Linked DNA regions of Candidatus Pseudothioglobus singularis PS1. The protein of the gene in region 1 interacts with the protein of each later gene in a pairwise test. Links are inferred from orthologs where the notes say so. Each region holds a gene or a part of one and is shown in the gene's direction. Other genes may lie near its edges.

The links.
Region 2: the proteins of gyrA (region 1) and gyrB interact in binary tests that used the Escherichia coli proteins (3 or more experiments, as listed by UniProt). The link is inferred for Candidatus Pseudothioglobus singularis PS1 from one-to-one orthologs.

What each region holds. Positions count from the first base shown.
Region 1 is NZ_CP006911.1:1,281,880-1,289,061, reverse strand. What follows is about bases 2,092-5,257. They hold gyrA (DNA gyrase subunit A), read left to right. Parts: upstream 2,092-2,461; coding sequence 2,462-5,053; downstream 5,054-5,257. Other genes in these bases: W908_RS06490 (3-deoxy-7-phosphoheptulonate synthase), read left to right, coding at 2,092-2,357. In the rest of the region: parC (DNA topoisomerase IV subunit A), read left to right, coding at 1-12; 6-carboxytetrahydropterin synthase QueD, read left to right, coding at 132-500; GTP cyclohydrolase FolE2, read left to right, coding at 507-1,298; more of W908_RS06490, read left to right, coding at 1,302-2,091; W908_RS06480 (glycine betaine ABC transporter substrate-binding protein), read left to right, coding at 5,277-6,290; W908_RS08920 (ABC transporter permease subunit), read left to right, coding at 6,464-7,182. UniProt on the Escherichia coli protein: A type II topoisomerase that negatively supercoils closed circular double-stranded (ds) DNA in an ATP-dependent manner to maintain chromosomes in an underwound state.
Region 2 is NZ_CP006911.1:1,706,330-1,713,239, reverse strand. Bases 1,106-4,196 are described here. They hold gyrB (DNA topoisomerase (ATP-hydrolyzing) subunit B), read left to right. Parts: upstream 1,106-1,502; coding sequence 1,503-3,890; downstream 3,891-4,196. Other genes in these bases: W908_RS08640 (phosphoribulokinase), read left to right, coding at 4,002-4,196; recF (DNA replication/repair protein RecF), read left to right, coding at 1,106-1,402. In the rest of the region: dnaN (DNA polymerase III subunit beta), read left to right, coding at 1-300; more of recF, read left to right, coding at 314-1,105; more of W908_RS08640, read left to right, coding at 4,197-4,862; leuS (leucine--tRNA ligase), read right to left, coding at 4,881-6,910. UniProt on the Escherichia coli protein: DNA gyrase negatively supercoils closed circular double-stranded DNA in an ATP-dependent manner to maintain chromosomes in an underwound state.

The sequences.
Region 1 (7,182 bases):
GTAATAGACTAAGTTCTTCCAAAACATCTTCATTTTCTTCTTTTATTTGATCAATTCTCACAATAATTGTGGGTGGTATAGTAAGATTTAAGTAGGTATAATTCCGCTTTTTTTTATCAATTTTTCCGAAAATGTTCGTACTAAAAATTGTTACTGACTTTGCATCTGCTCATTCACTGAGAAATTATCCTGGTGATTGTTCCAGGCTTCATGGGCATAATTGGCAAGTTGAAGTGTCTGTATGCTCTCAAGTCTTAGATGATAATGGTATCGCAATTGATTTTCGTGAAATTAAGAAGCAAACGAAATTGGTGATAAAAAGGGTAGATCACCAATATTTGAATGAAATAGAGCCATTTGATGTTCTCAATCCAACAGCAGAAAAGAATGTAAAGTATTTTTATGATGAAGATGAACTTTTGGTTAATGATGAGAATGTTAAAGTTAATGATGTGATGATTTGGGAAACTCCTAGATCAGCAATTACTTACTCGGAATAATAAATTATGAAAAATACACTACTACCTGATACACAAAATAAAAAAGATATTCGTAATATTGTCATCAATCAAGTTGGAATTAAGGATATTTTGCATCCAATCAATTTTGTAAATCGAGATAATGCATCTCATCCTTCTGTTGCAAATTTTACAATGACTGTCGAGCTTCCTGCTAATGTTAAGGGAACGCATATGTCACGTTTTATTGAAATTTTAAATGATCGAGAGTGCAATTTCGGTATTGAGAGCTTTATGAATCTTGTTCAAAAGGTTGCAGATAAACTTGAATCTAACGATGCACAAGTTATTGTTGATTTTCCTTTTTTTCGAAACAAAAAAGCACCCTCTTCTGGAGTCCAAAGCTTACTAGATTATCAGGCAACATTAATTGGGAGTATTATTGACAGTGAGCCAGACCTTTCAATTAAAGTTGTTGTTCCAGTGACCAGCTTGTGTCCTTGTTCAAAGAGTATTTCCAAATATGGAGCTCACAATCAAAGGTCTCATATCACAATTGAAGCAAAAGCTTCAGAGGGAGAGATTATCTATTTAGAGGATTTGATTGATTTAGCGGAGCAGAAAGCTTCGAGTGAACTTTACGCGATTTTAAAACGCGATGATGAGAAAGTTGTTACTGAAAGAGCCTATGAAAATCCAGCGTTTGTTGAAGACATAGTAAGAGATATTGCTGTAGAATTAAATGCTAATAAGAAAGTTAGCTATTATTGTCTAGAGTCTGAAAATTTTGAATCCATCCATAATCATTCAGCTTACGCATTAATAAAAAACCAAAAATAAGTGATGCTTCATAATACAGATAATGTTAGGATTATTTCAAGTGCACCTATGGTGTCCCCCAATGCTCTTATTGAGAAGCTTCCTCTGTCTGAGAAGGCTGCATCAGTAGTTGTAAGCGCAAGAAATACCATTAAAAACATCCTTTATGGAAATGATAATCGCCTTATGGTTCTTGTCGGGCCTTGTTCGATTCACGATACCAAGGCTGCAATGGAATATGCTCAAAATCTTTCAAAGTTAAAAGATGAGTTGTCTGAGGATTTATTTATAGTAATGCGTGTTTACTTTGAAAAACCCAGAACAACAGTTGGCTGGAAAGGTTTGATTAATGACCCTTATCTTGATGAAAGTTTTGATATTGATAAGGGCCTTGAAACTGCCAGAAAACTACTTGTAGACCTAGGTGAAATTAATATGCCGGTTGGCGTAGAGTATTTGGATGTATTAACGCCTCAGTACCTTTCAGATTTGATTTCTTGGGGCGCAATAGGCGCAAGAACTACTGAGAGTCAGTCACATAGAGAGCTTGCCTCAGCATTATCATGCCCCGTAGGCTTTAAAAATGGCACTGGAGGCTCTCTTAATATTGCGATTGATGCCATTCAGTCGGCCAATAGTCCTCACCACCTTTTATCAGTCAATAAGGATGGCGGCATAAGCCACTTTACATCGCTTGGTAATGATACTGCCCATATTATCTTAAGAGGTGGAAAAGATGGGCCAAATTATTCAGAAGAAAACGTTGAAAGCACCTGCGAAAAACTTAAAAGTAAAGGACTAGTTTCTAAGGTGATGGTTGACTTCTCTCATGCGAACTCTGAAAAGCAGTTTAAAAACCAGTTAAAGGTGGGTGCAAATATCGCTTCTCAAATTGAGAATGGCTCTGAATCTGTCTTTGGAGTTATGATTGAATCTCACATTAATGAGGGAAATCAAAAAGTTGGACCCCTTTCATCTCTAGAATATGGCGTTAGTATTACTGATAGCTGCATTGGCTGGGCTGATACTGAAAAACTTTTAAGAGATCTTGCAAAATCCGTAAATAAGCGCAACTCTTAGGCTTTTTTTAATCATTTTTATCTATTAAAAATAGCCAATTTATTGGTGTGTTTTTGCGTCATCTAGGGTACAATAAAACCTACTTATTTATATAGGTTTATTCTATGTCTGACGATATCGATTCTAAAGAAATTCTTGAGCAAAAATACCCGATTATATCTATAGAAGATGAAATGCGTGACTCATATCTAGAGTACGCAATGAGTGTTATTGTTGGAAGAGCTCTCCCCGATGTTAGAGATGGTTTGAAACCAGTTCATAGGCGTGTTTTGTACGCTATGGATGTTCTTGGTAATGATTACAATAAATCTTATAAAAAATCCGCTCGAATCGTTGGCGATGTCATTGGTAAATACCACCCCCATGGAGACACTGCGGTATATGATACGATTGTAAGGATGGCTCAGCCATTCGCAATGAGAAATATACTAGTTGATGGCCAGGGTAACTTTGGATCGGTAGATGGTGATCGTGCTGCTGCAATGAGATATACAGAAATAAGAATGACTAAGCTCTCACACGAGCTTCTTCGTGACTTAGATAAAGAGACTGTAGATTTTATTGATAACTATGATGGCTCTGAAAGTGAGCCTGGAGTTCTACCAACTCGCGTTCCAAATCTATTAATTAATGGCTCCTCAGGTATTGCGGTTGGTATGGCCACCAATATCCCTACTCATAACTTAACAGAGATTACAGAAGCATGCCTCAGAGTTATTGACAATGAAGAGATTACTGTAGATGAACTGCTAGAGGTTCTTCCGGGTCCTGATTTTCCGACTGCTGGCATCATTAATGGTGCGAGTGGCATACGTGAAGCCTATGAGACTGGTAAAGGAAAGATTTACTTACGTTCAAGGTCACATGTTGAGGGTGAGGACAAATTAAGTATTGTCGTTACTGAACTTCCTTATCAGGTCAATAAAGCAAGGCTTATTGGCAAAATCGCAGAACTCGTTAAAGATAAGAAGATAGATGGAATTACTGGACTTAGGGATGAATCTGATAAGGATGGAATGAGAATGGTCATAGAGCTTCGTCGGGGTGAAGTTCCAGAGATAATGCTCAATAACCTTTATAAGCTCACAGAAATGCAAACTGTTTTTGGAATCAACATGGTCGCAATCGATCATGGCATGCCAAAACTAATGAACCTCAAATCGATTCTTAATGCTTTTATAGCCCATAGAAGAGAGGTGGTTACAAGGCGCTCAATTTTTGAACTCAATAAAGCAAAAGATAGAGCACATCTATTAGAAGGTTTGTCGGTTGCACTTTTTAATATTGATGAAATTATTGAACTAATAAAAGCTGCGCCAAACCCAAGTGAGGCAAAAGATGGTTTGGTTGCAAGAACTTGGCAAGGGTCTGTCATTCAAGAGCTTATTGGTGATAGAGACATGGCACAGTTTAAGCCTCAAGACCTTGATTCTGCACTAGGCCTCCAAAAAAATGGTGACTACCAGCTATCAGAGAAGCAAGCGCAAGCCATTCTTGATTTAAAACTTCACAGATTAACGGGCCTTGAAAAAGACAAAATTTTTAATGAATTCAATGAGCTATTAGAACAAATCAAAAACTTATTAGATATTCTTCAAACGCCAGACCTCCTGATGCAGGTCATCCGTGATGAAATTATTGAAATTCGTGATAATTATGGTAACGCTAGAATGACCGAGATCATAGAGAACAAGATTGACCTAACACTTGAGGATCTTATTGCTCAAGAGGATAGGGTAGTAACTCTGTCTCACGGCGGCTATGTAAAAGCGCAGTCACTCAGTGACTACCATGCACAAAGAAGAGGCGGAAAGGGTAAGGCAGCTACCAAGATGAAGGATGAGGATTTTGTGGATCAATTATTTGTTGCTAATTCCCATGATACTGTCCTATGTTTCTCTTCAACGGGCAAGGTACATTGGCTCAAAGTCTATGAACTACCAATGGCTTCAAGAATTTCAAGAGGAAAACCAATCATCAATCTCTTGCCATTAGACAAGGATGAGTCAATCAATGCAATATTGCCAGTAAAAGAATTTACCAATGACCAGTTCGTGTTTATGGTGACGAGTTCAGGCACCTGTAAAAAAACTTCTCTTCAAAACTTTTCAAGACCTAGGAAAGGCGGCATCATTGCTATTGAGTTGAGAGATGATGATAAACTTGTTGGCGTTGAAATTACCGCGGGAGAGCATGATATTCTACTATTCTCTTCTGCAGGTAAATCAATTCGCTTTAAGGAGTCTGATGTCCGCTCTGTAGGAAGGACTGCTATTGGTGTAAGAGGTATAAGGCTGTCTGACAAAGATAAAGTAGTTTCACTGATTGTAGCTGAGTCTGATGATCCAATTCTAACTGCAACTGAAAAGGGCTATGGCAAGAGAACGCAACTTGATGAATATCGTACTCAGGCAAGAGGTGGTTCAGGCGTTATTTCAATTAAGACATCAGATAGGAATGGACAGGTTGTTGGTGCTATTCAGGTAACTGATGAAGACGAAATGATGTTAATCTCAGATAAAGGTACTTTGGTTAGGGCTCGTGCAGCTGATGTCTCTATTATTGGACGAAATACTCAAGGTGTGACTCTTATTAATATTGCTGATGATGAGGCGCTCGTTTCAGTCGCTAAAATAGCAGAAACTGACGATGACGAAGAGGGTGCTGACGAGATTGAAGTTACTTCAGAAGAGTAGTTTAATATTTAGTTATTAATTTATGAGTTCAATTTAAACTATTGTTCGTTTGAAATAGATGTTGTATTCTTTTAAGTCTTTGTAAGTTATTGATAAATTATTCAAAAATATTTTTTATTTTTTTTAAAAAAAAACTAAAATATTTTTTTTCAGTTGCTATAATCATTTTAGAGTATGAAATTGTTCACTCTAATATTAAAATAATCCTTTAGGAGAAAGATATATGAATATTAAATTCACTACTAAAGTATTTGGTGCGGTAGCTGCAGCTTTATTGCTCAGCACTTCGGCAAATGCTGCTAAATGTGGAAAAGTTACTATTGCAGATATGAACTGGGCCTCAGCTTCATTGATGGCTAACGTTGATAAAGCAATGTTGGAAGCAATGGGCTGTGAAGTTGAGTTAGTTGCCGGTTCAACTATGCCTACATTCACTTCAATGAATGAAACTGGACAACCTGACGTTGCACCAGAGATTTGGGCAAATGCGATGGCAGATCTAGTTGATAGTGCTGTTGGTGCTGGACGCTTACATATTGGTAATATTGCACCAATGAGTGGACTTGGAGAGGGCTGGTGGGTTCTTCCTCACACGCTTGATGCACACCCAGAATTGACAACTGCACAAGCAATTCTTGCACGTCCTGACTTATTCCCAGACAAAGAAGACCCTTCAAGAGGCGCCTTCCACGGCTGCCCTGCTGGTTGGGGTTGTCAATTGTCAAATCAAAGTCTCTACAAAGCATTTGATATGGAAGCTTTGGGCTGGAACCTAATTGATCCTGGATCAGCTGCTGGTCTTGATGGATCTATTGCTAAAGCATCAGAGCAAGGTGAGAACTGGTTTGGTTACTACTGGAACCCAACTTCTTTAGTTGGAAAGTATGACTTAAGAGCTGTTGACTTTGGTGTGCCTTATGCTGGTGATGACAACTGGGTTGGATGTATTGCACTAGGTGGCGATAACTGTTCAGACCCTGAGCCATCAGCTTGGATTAACTCACGTGTTAACACTCTTCTTAGTGACAACATGTACTATAACGGACCTAAAGGAGCTATGGATTACTTTTCTGCTCGCACATGGCCTGGTACTGTCATGAACGAAATGTTAGTTTGGATGGAAGATACAGGTGGAACTGGAGCGGACGCTTCTGTTGAATTCTTGTCTTCTCATGGAGATGTTTGGAAGCCATGGGTTAGCGCAGATGTTGCTGCTGCTGTAGAAGCTTCACTGTAAATAAAAATTAGTAAGTTAATACTTACTATTTAAAATAAAAAATTGCCCGTAGTTTAGATAAATACGGGCAATTTTTTTATTATCTAAATTAATTTAAAAGTTATTAGATTAACTGTTGATAATTTTTAAATTGAAAGTGTTAGAATAAATATTAAAAATTAAAGGAGCTCATTATGGCAGCAGTTAGGCCACTTCCTCAACAAAGCATCATTGAGTGTATACCCCCTGCATCTGAAATTGCAGACCTTAGGATACTCAATAAAGATTTGAATTTTATACAGGCGATGACTAAGAGGGCAGATGACCTTAGTGCTCAAGCTCAAAGTGCAACTGATTATTCTGAGTTAGTAAAGGTAACGGATAGCTTTTCTAAGCTTGCTGAGAGAGCTGAAGTTAAAGCCAAAACATTAAAAGAGCTCTCTAATGAGTCAAATCCATTGACTGAAGTTAATAGTTCAGCTGAGCTACTAGAGAAGGTTCAAATCCTGTCAAAGACTCTTGAGTCAAAAACACAGGAGCTTTCTGGCTTATATAACTCCAATGAAAGTTCACTTCTTGATAGTTATGAGAGCTCAATATCAGAATTAAACAATCAGATTGATTTGACTTCATCCCCAGATGGCATAGTTGCTCTATTTCCTCAAATAGAATCTCTCTTTCAGGAGATTGAAGAAAATGCTAGATATGTAAGTAATAGTTCTGAATCCTTAACTTTAACTGAAAATATTCAGAAACTTACAAGTAATTATTCAGATAAAGCAGAGCAGTATAGCGATGCCTTTATGAGCGAGATGGGCTCTCAGATTTCTCTGCTTAATGACGGTATCAATTCTTTGAGAGCAAATATTGACTATCTCAGCTCAAATTCTTCAGTTCAGTCACACTTGGAGCG
Region 2 (6,910 bases), 430 kb from region 1 along the record:
CAGCAAGCCTCAATATTTGTAGATGAGAGAACTAAAGGTGTCAAACTTGTTTTTAGAGAAGACAAGCTTAGTATTTTTTCTCACTCAGAGAGAGGTAGAGCTGAAACCCAAATTGAGGTAACGAAGCAAGAAAAAGAACTAGAAATTGCTTTTAATATTCATTATTTAATTTCAGTTCTTGAAAAACTAACTTCTAAAGAGGTGAACATGGTCATACCAGGAGGTGAAAACAAATCGTGTTTATTAAGTGCTGTCGGTGACGAAAGTTATCAATATATTATTATGCCAATGAGAATATAGTTGTTGTGCTTTAATGGCAATTATTGAAAAGCTGCATGTTTTAAAGTTTAGAAATTTGACAGATCAATATCTGCTGCCCAACAATAACATCAATTTAATAATTGGACAAAATGGCCAAGGCAAAACAAACTTCATTGAATCAATATATTACTTAGGACATAGTAGGTCATTTAAGACTAAAAACCTAAAAGACATCATTCCATTTGACGAGCAACAAATAAAAATAACCGCACTTGTAGACAAACAAAAAGTCAGTATTATAAAATCTCGCGATAAAAGCCAGATTTTAATTGACGAAGAAAAAATCTCTAGTAATAGTCTTTTAAGCCAAATTCTTCCGATACAAATTATCTCACCAGATCGTGGATTTGTTGTAGGGGGGTCTCCCAAATTAAAAAGATCTTATCTTGATTGGGGGGTTTTTCATAATAAAAGTAACGAAACACTTACAGCATATAAAACTTATAAAAAAACCCTTAAAAACATTAACACGCTGCTCACAAGCGGGAACAAAGGAGAGCTTGACGAGTGGTTTACACAGTTTGCAAGTCTTTCTGTAGACATTACAAAGGGCCGTATGGATTATGTGGAGCAGTTAAAAACTCTCCTTAACGACCAATCCAAGGGAAGACTCAATAGTTTAATTAAAGCTAATGATAATTTTACTTTTCACATTCAAACAGGCTGGCCAAAAGAGGTTGATCCCCTTAGTCAGGTAAAAATATTAGAGTATCTTTTAAAAAATAAAACAAATTTTTTTAAAACTAAATACTTGAGTTATGGACCCCATAGGGCGAATATTGAATATCTCTTAAACAAAAGAAACGAAAGCTTTCTTTCAAGAGGTGAGCAGAAAAAAATGTCAATTGTTTTTTGGATGCTTCAAGTTTTGATTCTTGTTCAAAACAAAACAAAACCAATTGTATTAATTGATGATGTTTCATCAGAACTTGACCAAAGCAAAATTAAGTCTATTATTGATTATTTAACTGAAATCAATATTCAAATTTTTATTTCAGATATTGGCAACATTGACTTACCCTTAGACCCCAAAAAGACAACCATTTTTGAAATTAAAAAAGGCGTTCTAAAGGGTTTATAACGATCTTTTTTTAATACATAATTAGACTTAAAAAATACAGATGAAATGGCGCTAAACAACGCAGCCGTGGTATAATAAATTTATTTTTAAAGGGGCAGTTATGACCGAAGAATACCAAGCCTCCAATATTAAAGTTTTAAAGGGTTTGGACGCTGTTAGGAAACGCCCTGGAATGTATATTGGCGATACCGATGATGGTACAGGTTTACACCACATGGTTTTCGAAGTTGTCGATAACTCAATTGATGAAGCTTTAGCCGGCCATTGCTCCAAAATTGAAGTTGTAATCCACGATGATAACTCCATATCAGTTACTGATGACGGAAGAGGTATTCCTGTAGACATTCACCCTGAAGAACAAATATCTGCCGCTGAAGTTATTATGACAATCCTGCATGCGGGAGGTAAGTTTGATGATAACTCTTATAAGGTATCTGGGGGGCTTCATGGGGTTGGTGTTTCAGTAGTAAATGCTTTGTCTGAGTCGCTTCATTTGACTATTTTCAGGGGTGGTGATATTTATGAGCAAGACTATGTGTTGGGCGTTCCTAAAGAGCCATTAAAGACAACAGGAAAAACAGATAAAACTGGAACCATAATTCATTTTAAGCCTAGTGCAGAAATCTTTACAGAAACCGTTTATAAGTTTGAAACACTTTCTAATAGATTAAGAGAGCTTTCATTTTTAAATTCAGGCGTACACATTGAGATCAATGATGAAAGGTCTGATAAAAAAGATGTCTTTGTTTATGAGGGCGGAATTACAGCCTTTGTTGAGCATTTAAACAAATCAAAGAACCCTATACATAGTGATATTATTTCCATTGCTACAGAAAAAGATGACATCTCAGTTGATGTTGCGCTTCAATGGAGTGATTCTTATCAAGAGAGCGTTTATTGTTTTACAAACAACATACCGCAAAGAGATGGAGGAGCCCATCTTGCAGGCCTTAGGGCCGCCCTCACTAGAACACTTAATAATTTTATCGATGCCTCAGGACTAGCTAAAAAAGAAAAAGCAGCTATTACCGGAGAAGATACCAGAGAGGGTTTAACAGCGATACTTTCCATTAAGGTTCCTGACCCAAAATTCTCTTCCCAAACTAAAGATAAGCTTGTTTCCTCAGAGGTTAGGGCGCCTGTTGAGTCTTCTGTAAACGAAAAGCTTGGAGAATATCTTCTTGAAAACCCCGCAGAAGCAAAAATCATAATAAGTAAAATTTTCGAGGCCTCAAGGGCGCGCGACGCAGCCAGAAAAGCCCGAGAAATGACCCGTAGAAAAGGTGCTTTAGATATTGCAGGCCTTCCTGGAAAGTTGAGTGATTGTCAAACAAAAGACCCTGCTGAATCAGAAATTTTCCTTGTTGAGGGGGACTCAGCGGGAGGCTCTGCTAAACAAGGAAGAGATAGAAGAACTCAGGCAATTCTTCCTCTTAAGGGAAAAATATTAAATGTAGAGAAAGCTAGATTTGAAAAAATCCTTTCCTCCCAAGAAGTTGGTACTTTAATTACTGCTTTGGGTTGCGGAATTGGCAAAGAAGAATATGATATTGAAAAACTCAGATACCACAAGATTGTGATTATGACGGATGCTGATGTAGACGGCGCCCACATTAGAACCCTTCTATTAACTTTCTTTTATAGACACTTTCCTGAGCTTATTGAAAATGGCTATCTTTATATTGCACAACCGCCTTTATATAAAATCAAAAAAGGAAAACAAGAGCGATACTTAAAAGATGATGCAGAGCTTGATGAGTATTTGCAACAAGAGGCTATCCATGATGCTAATCTTTTTGTTAATAGCGATACTCCAGCAATTCAAGGTGTTGCACTTGAAAAAATTGTATCAAGCTACTATGAGTCTATTGGGATTATTGTAAAACTTGGTAAAAAATACAATGAGCCTTTGTTAAGGGCTATTCTAGGAATGCCAAAGATGGACCTAAATGATCCAAAGAAAGCTAAAGAATGGTGTGAGTCTCTTCAACAAAAAATGAATAATAGTAGCTCCATGTCTGAGAGTCACGATCTAAGCTTTTCAAACAATAGCGTGATTTATTCGATGAAAACATATGGTGTTGAAACAAGTACATCTGTTCTTGATGTAGGTTTTTTTGAATCAAGAGAATATAAAAATATAGAAAAGTACTCAAGCCAGGTTGAGAGTATGTTTACTGACGAAACATTTGTTCAGAAAGGCGCAAAAGAGGTAAAAACACCAGACTTTACTACCGCCCTCAACTTTCTTTTGGTTGAGGCAAGAAAGGGACAGGGTTTTCAACGATATAAGGGGCTTGGAGAAATGAATCCTGATCAGTTGTGGGATACTACAATGAATCCTGAGTCTAGAGTAATGCTTAAAGTTAAAATCGAAGATGCAATTGCTTCAAACGATGTTTTTACAACACTTATGGGTGACGAGGTTGAGCCAAGAAGAAACTTTATTGAAGAAAATGCACTTAAGGTAGACAACCTCGACTTCTAATTTAGTAAACTAATAACTTGAATTGAATTAATTCGAGTTACGAATTTATTTACTAACCACCTGACCGCATTTGTAAGATAATTACTTTAATTACTTACAAATGGTAGGGTTATGTCAAAAGAACATCCTGTTATCGCTATAACTGGCTCTTCCGGAGCTGGAACGTCGACTGTTAAAAATGCATTCAATCATATATTTGGAAGGGTTGGTGCTAGGCCAGTTATTATTGAGGGTGATAGTTTTCATAAGTTTGATCGCAAACAGATGAAGACTGCAATGGAGCTTGAAGATAAAAAAGGAAATAAGTACTTTAGTCATTTTGGTCCTGAAGCAAATCATTTTGATCTGATTGAAAAAACATTTAAACAGTATGGTGAAAAAGGGCATTGTGATCGACGCTACTATATTCATTCTGATGAAGAGGGGGCTCCTTTTGGGAAAAATGCTGGTGAGTTTACCGAGTGGGAAGATGTTGGAAGAGATAGTGACTTATTGTTTTATGAGGGCCTGCATGGGGGCGTCAAAGATGGAAACATCGACGTAGCTAAATATGTTGATTTACTGATAGGCGTGGTGCCCGTTGTGAATCTGGAGTGGATTCAAAAAATTCATAGAGATAAAGAGCAAAGAGGATATAGTGCAGAGGCAACTGTTGACACAATCCATAGACGAATGTGGGATTATATAAACTACCTTACCCCCCAATTTTCAAGAACCCATATAAATTTTCAAAGAGTTCCAACTGTTGACACGTCTAATCCTTTTATAGCAAGAGACATACCAACTCAAGATGAAAGTTTTGTCGTTGTTAGGTTTCAGGACCACAAGTATTGTGACTTTGTTTACCTACAAGATATGGTAGCAGGCTCATTTATGTCCCGACCCAATACGTTAGTTGTTCCAGGCGGAAAGATGGGCTTTGTAATGGAGCTAATTTTAAGAGAGCAAGTAGAGAAAATGCTTAAGCATTAAGCACGATCCATTAGATATTTAGTCTTTTACAACAATGTTGATTAGTCGATTTGGAACAACAATTACTTTGATTATTGCTTTGCCTTCAGTGAACTTTAAAACTCTTTCATCTGAAAGCGCTGCCTCTTCTACAAGTTTATTTTCGGAGTCTAATGGCACTTCTATTTTTGCCCGTAGTTTTCCATTAACCTGGGCTATTAGTTGAACATTTTCTTGAACAAGGGCTGAATCATCCACTATAGGCCAGCTTGAGTTAACTACCGCTTCTTTCCCTCCCAACAAAAACCAAAGGTGGTGACAAACATGAGGCATAACGGGGCTGAGGCATTTAACCATTATCTCAATTGCCTCTCGTTTTATGAAGGCCCCTTCTCGTGAGTCATCATTATATTTTGATAGCGTATTGTTTAACTCCATCATAGCAGCAATTGCGGTATTAAAAGAATGCCTTCTTCCAAAATCATCGCCTACTTTTTGCAGGGCTAAATGGGTTTTTTGACGAATTGTTTTTTGCTCTTCTGTAAGCTTAGAGGTATCTATTTTTGAAACAACAACGCTGTTTTTTGACTCCACAAAACTACTTACAAGTCGAAAAAATTTGTTTATAAACCTATGAGAGCCTTCGATGCCCGTGTCTGACCACTCAAGATCTTGAGTTGGAGGAGCAGCAAATAAAATAAAGAGTCGTGCGGTGTCTGCCCCGTATTTTGAAATCATTTCTTCTGGGTCAACTGTATTGCCTTTTGATTTGCTCATTTTGGCCCCATCTTTAAGCACCATCCCCTGAGTGAGAAGATTGGTGAACGGCTCATTTGTCTTTACAATGCCCTCATCCCGCAGGAGTTTTGTAAAAAAACGTGAGTATAAAAGATGTAATATGGCGTGCTCTATGCCTCCAATATACTGGTCTACTGGAAGCCAATAATTGGCTCGTTCATCTAATATCGCATCCTTCTGATCAACACAGGTGTAACGTGCAAAATACCAAGAAGATTCAAAAAAAGTATCAAAGGTATCTGTTTCTCTCTCCGAATCTATTCCACATTTTGGACAAGGCGTCTTATAAAAACCAGGCATTTTTTTAAGTGGTGAACCCACTCCATCTATTGCCACATTTTCTGGGAGTCGAACCGGGAGATTTTCAAGAGACTCTGGAATAGCCCCACAAGAAGGGCAGTTTATTATTGGAATTGGACAACCCCAATATCGCTGTCTTGAAATTCCCCAATCTCTTAGGCGATAATTAGTTTTTTCTTCACCCATTTTTAGGCTCGATAGTTTTTGGCTTATTGCCTTAAATGCGACGCCGAAGTCAAGGCCACAGAACTCACCAGAGTTGATAAGAATTCCTTTTTCAACGAATGCTTCTTCGCTTATATCAACTAGGCCATTGGAGTCAGCAATCACTTCTTTAATAGGAATATTGTATTTATTGGCAAACTCATAGTCTCTTTGATCATGGGCTGGAACACTCATAACTGCTCCAGTGCCATAGCCCATTAAAACAAAGTTTGCAATCCAGATAGGAGTTTTTTCCCCAGTTAGGGGGTGGATGCACGTGAGTCCAGAATCAACACCCTTTTTTTCCATGGTTTCGATTGCAGCCTCAGCAGTTTCCATTTTTTTGCATTCATCAAGAAATTTTTGAACCTGTTTATCTTTTTTACCGGATTCTATTGCCAGAGGGTGCTCTGCAGCGATGGCAAGATATGTAACGCCATAGAGCGTATCTGGCCTTGTTGTATAGACTGTAATTGAATTTGCGTTATTAAGCTTAAACTCAATATCTAGACCAACTGATTTACCTATCCAGTTAGTTTGCATCATTTTAACAGCATCAGGCCAACCATCAAGTTTTTGAATGTCTGCCAAGAGCTCGTCTGCATAATCAGTTATTTTCATATACCACTGAGAAATCTCTTTTTTCTCAACGGGAGCGCCCGAGCGCCATCCACAACCATCCACAACTTGTTCGTTAGCAAGTACTGTATGATCAATGGGGTCCCAGTTTACAACAGCCTTTTTTTTGTAGACTAGGCCTTTTTCAA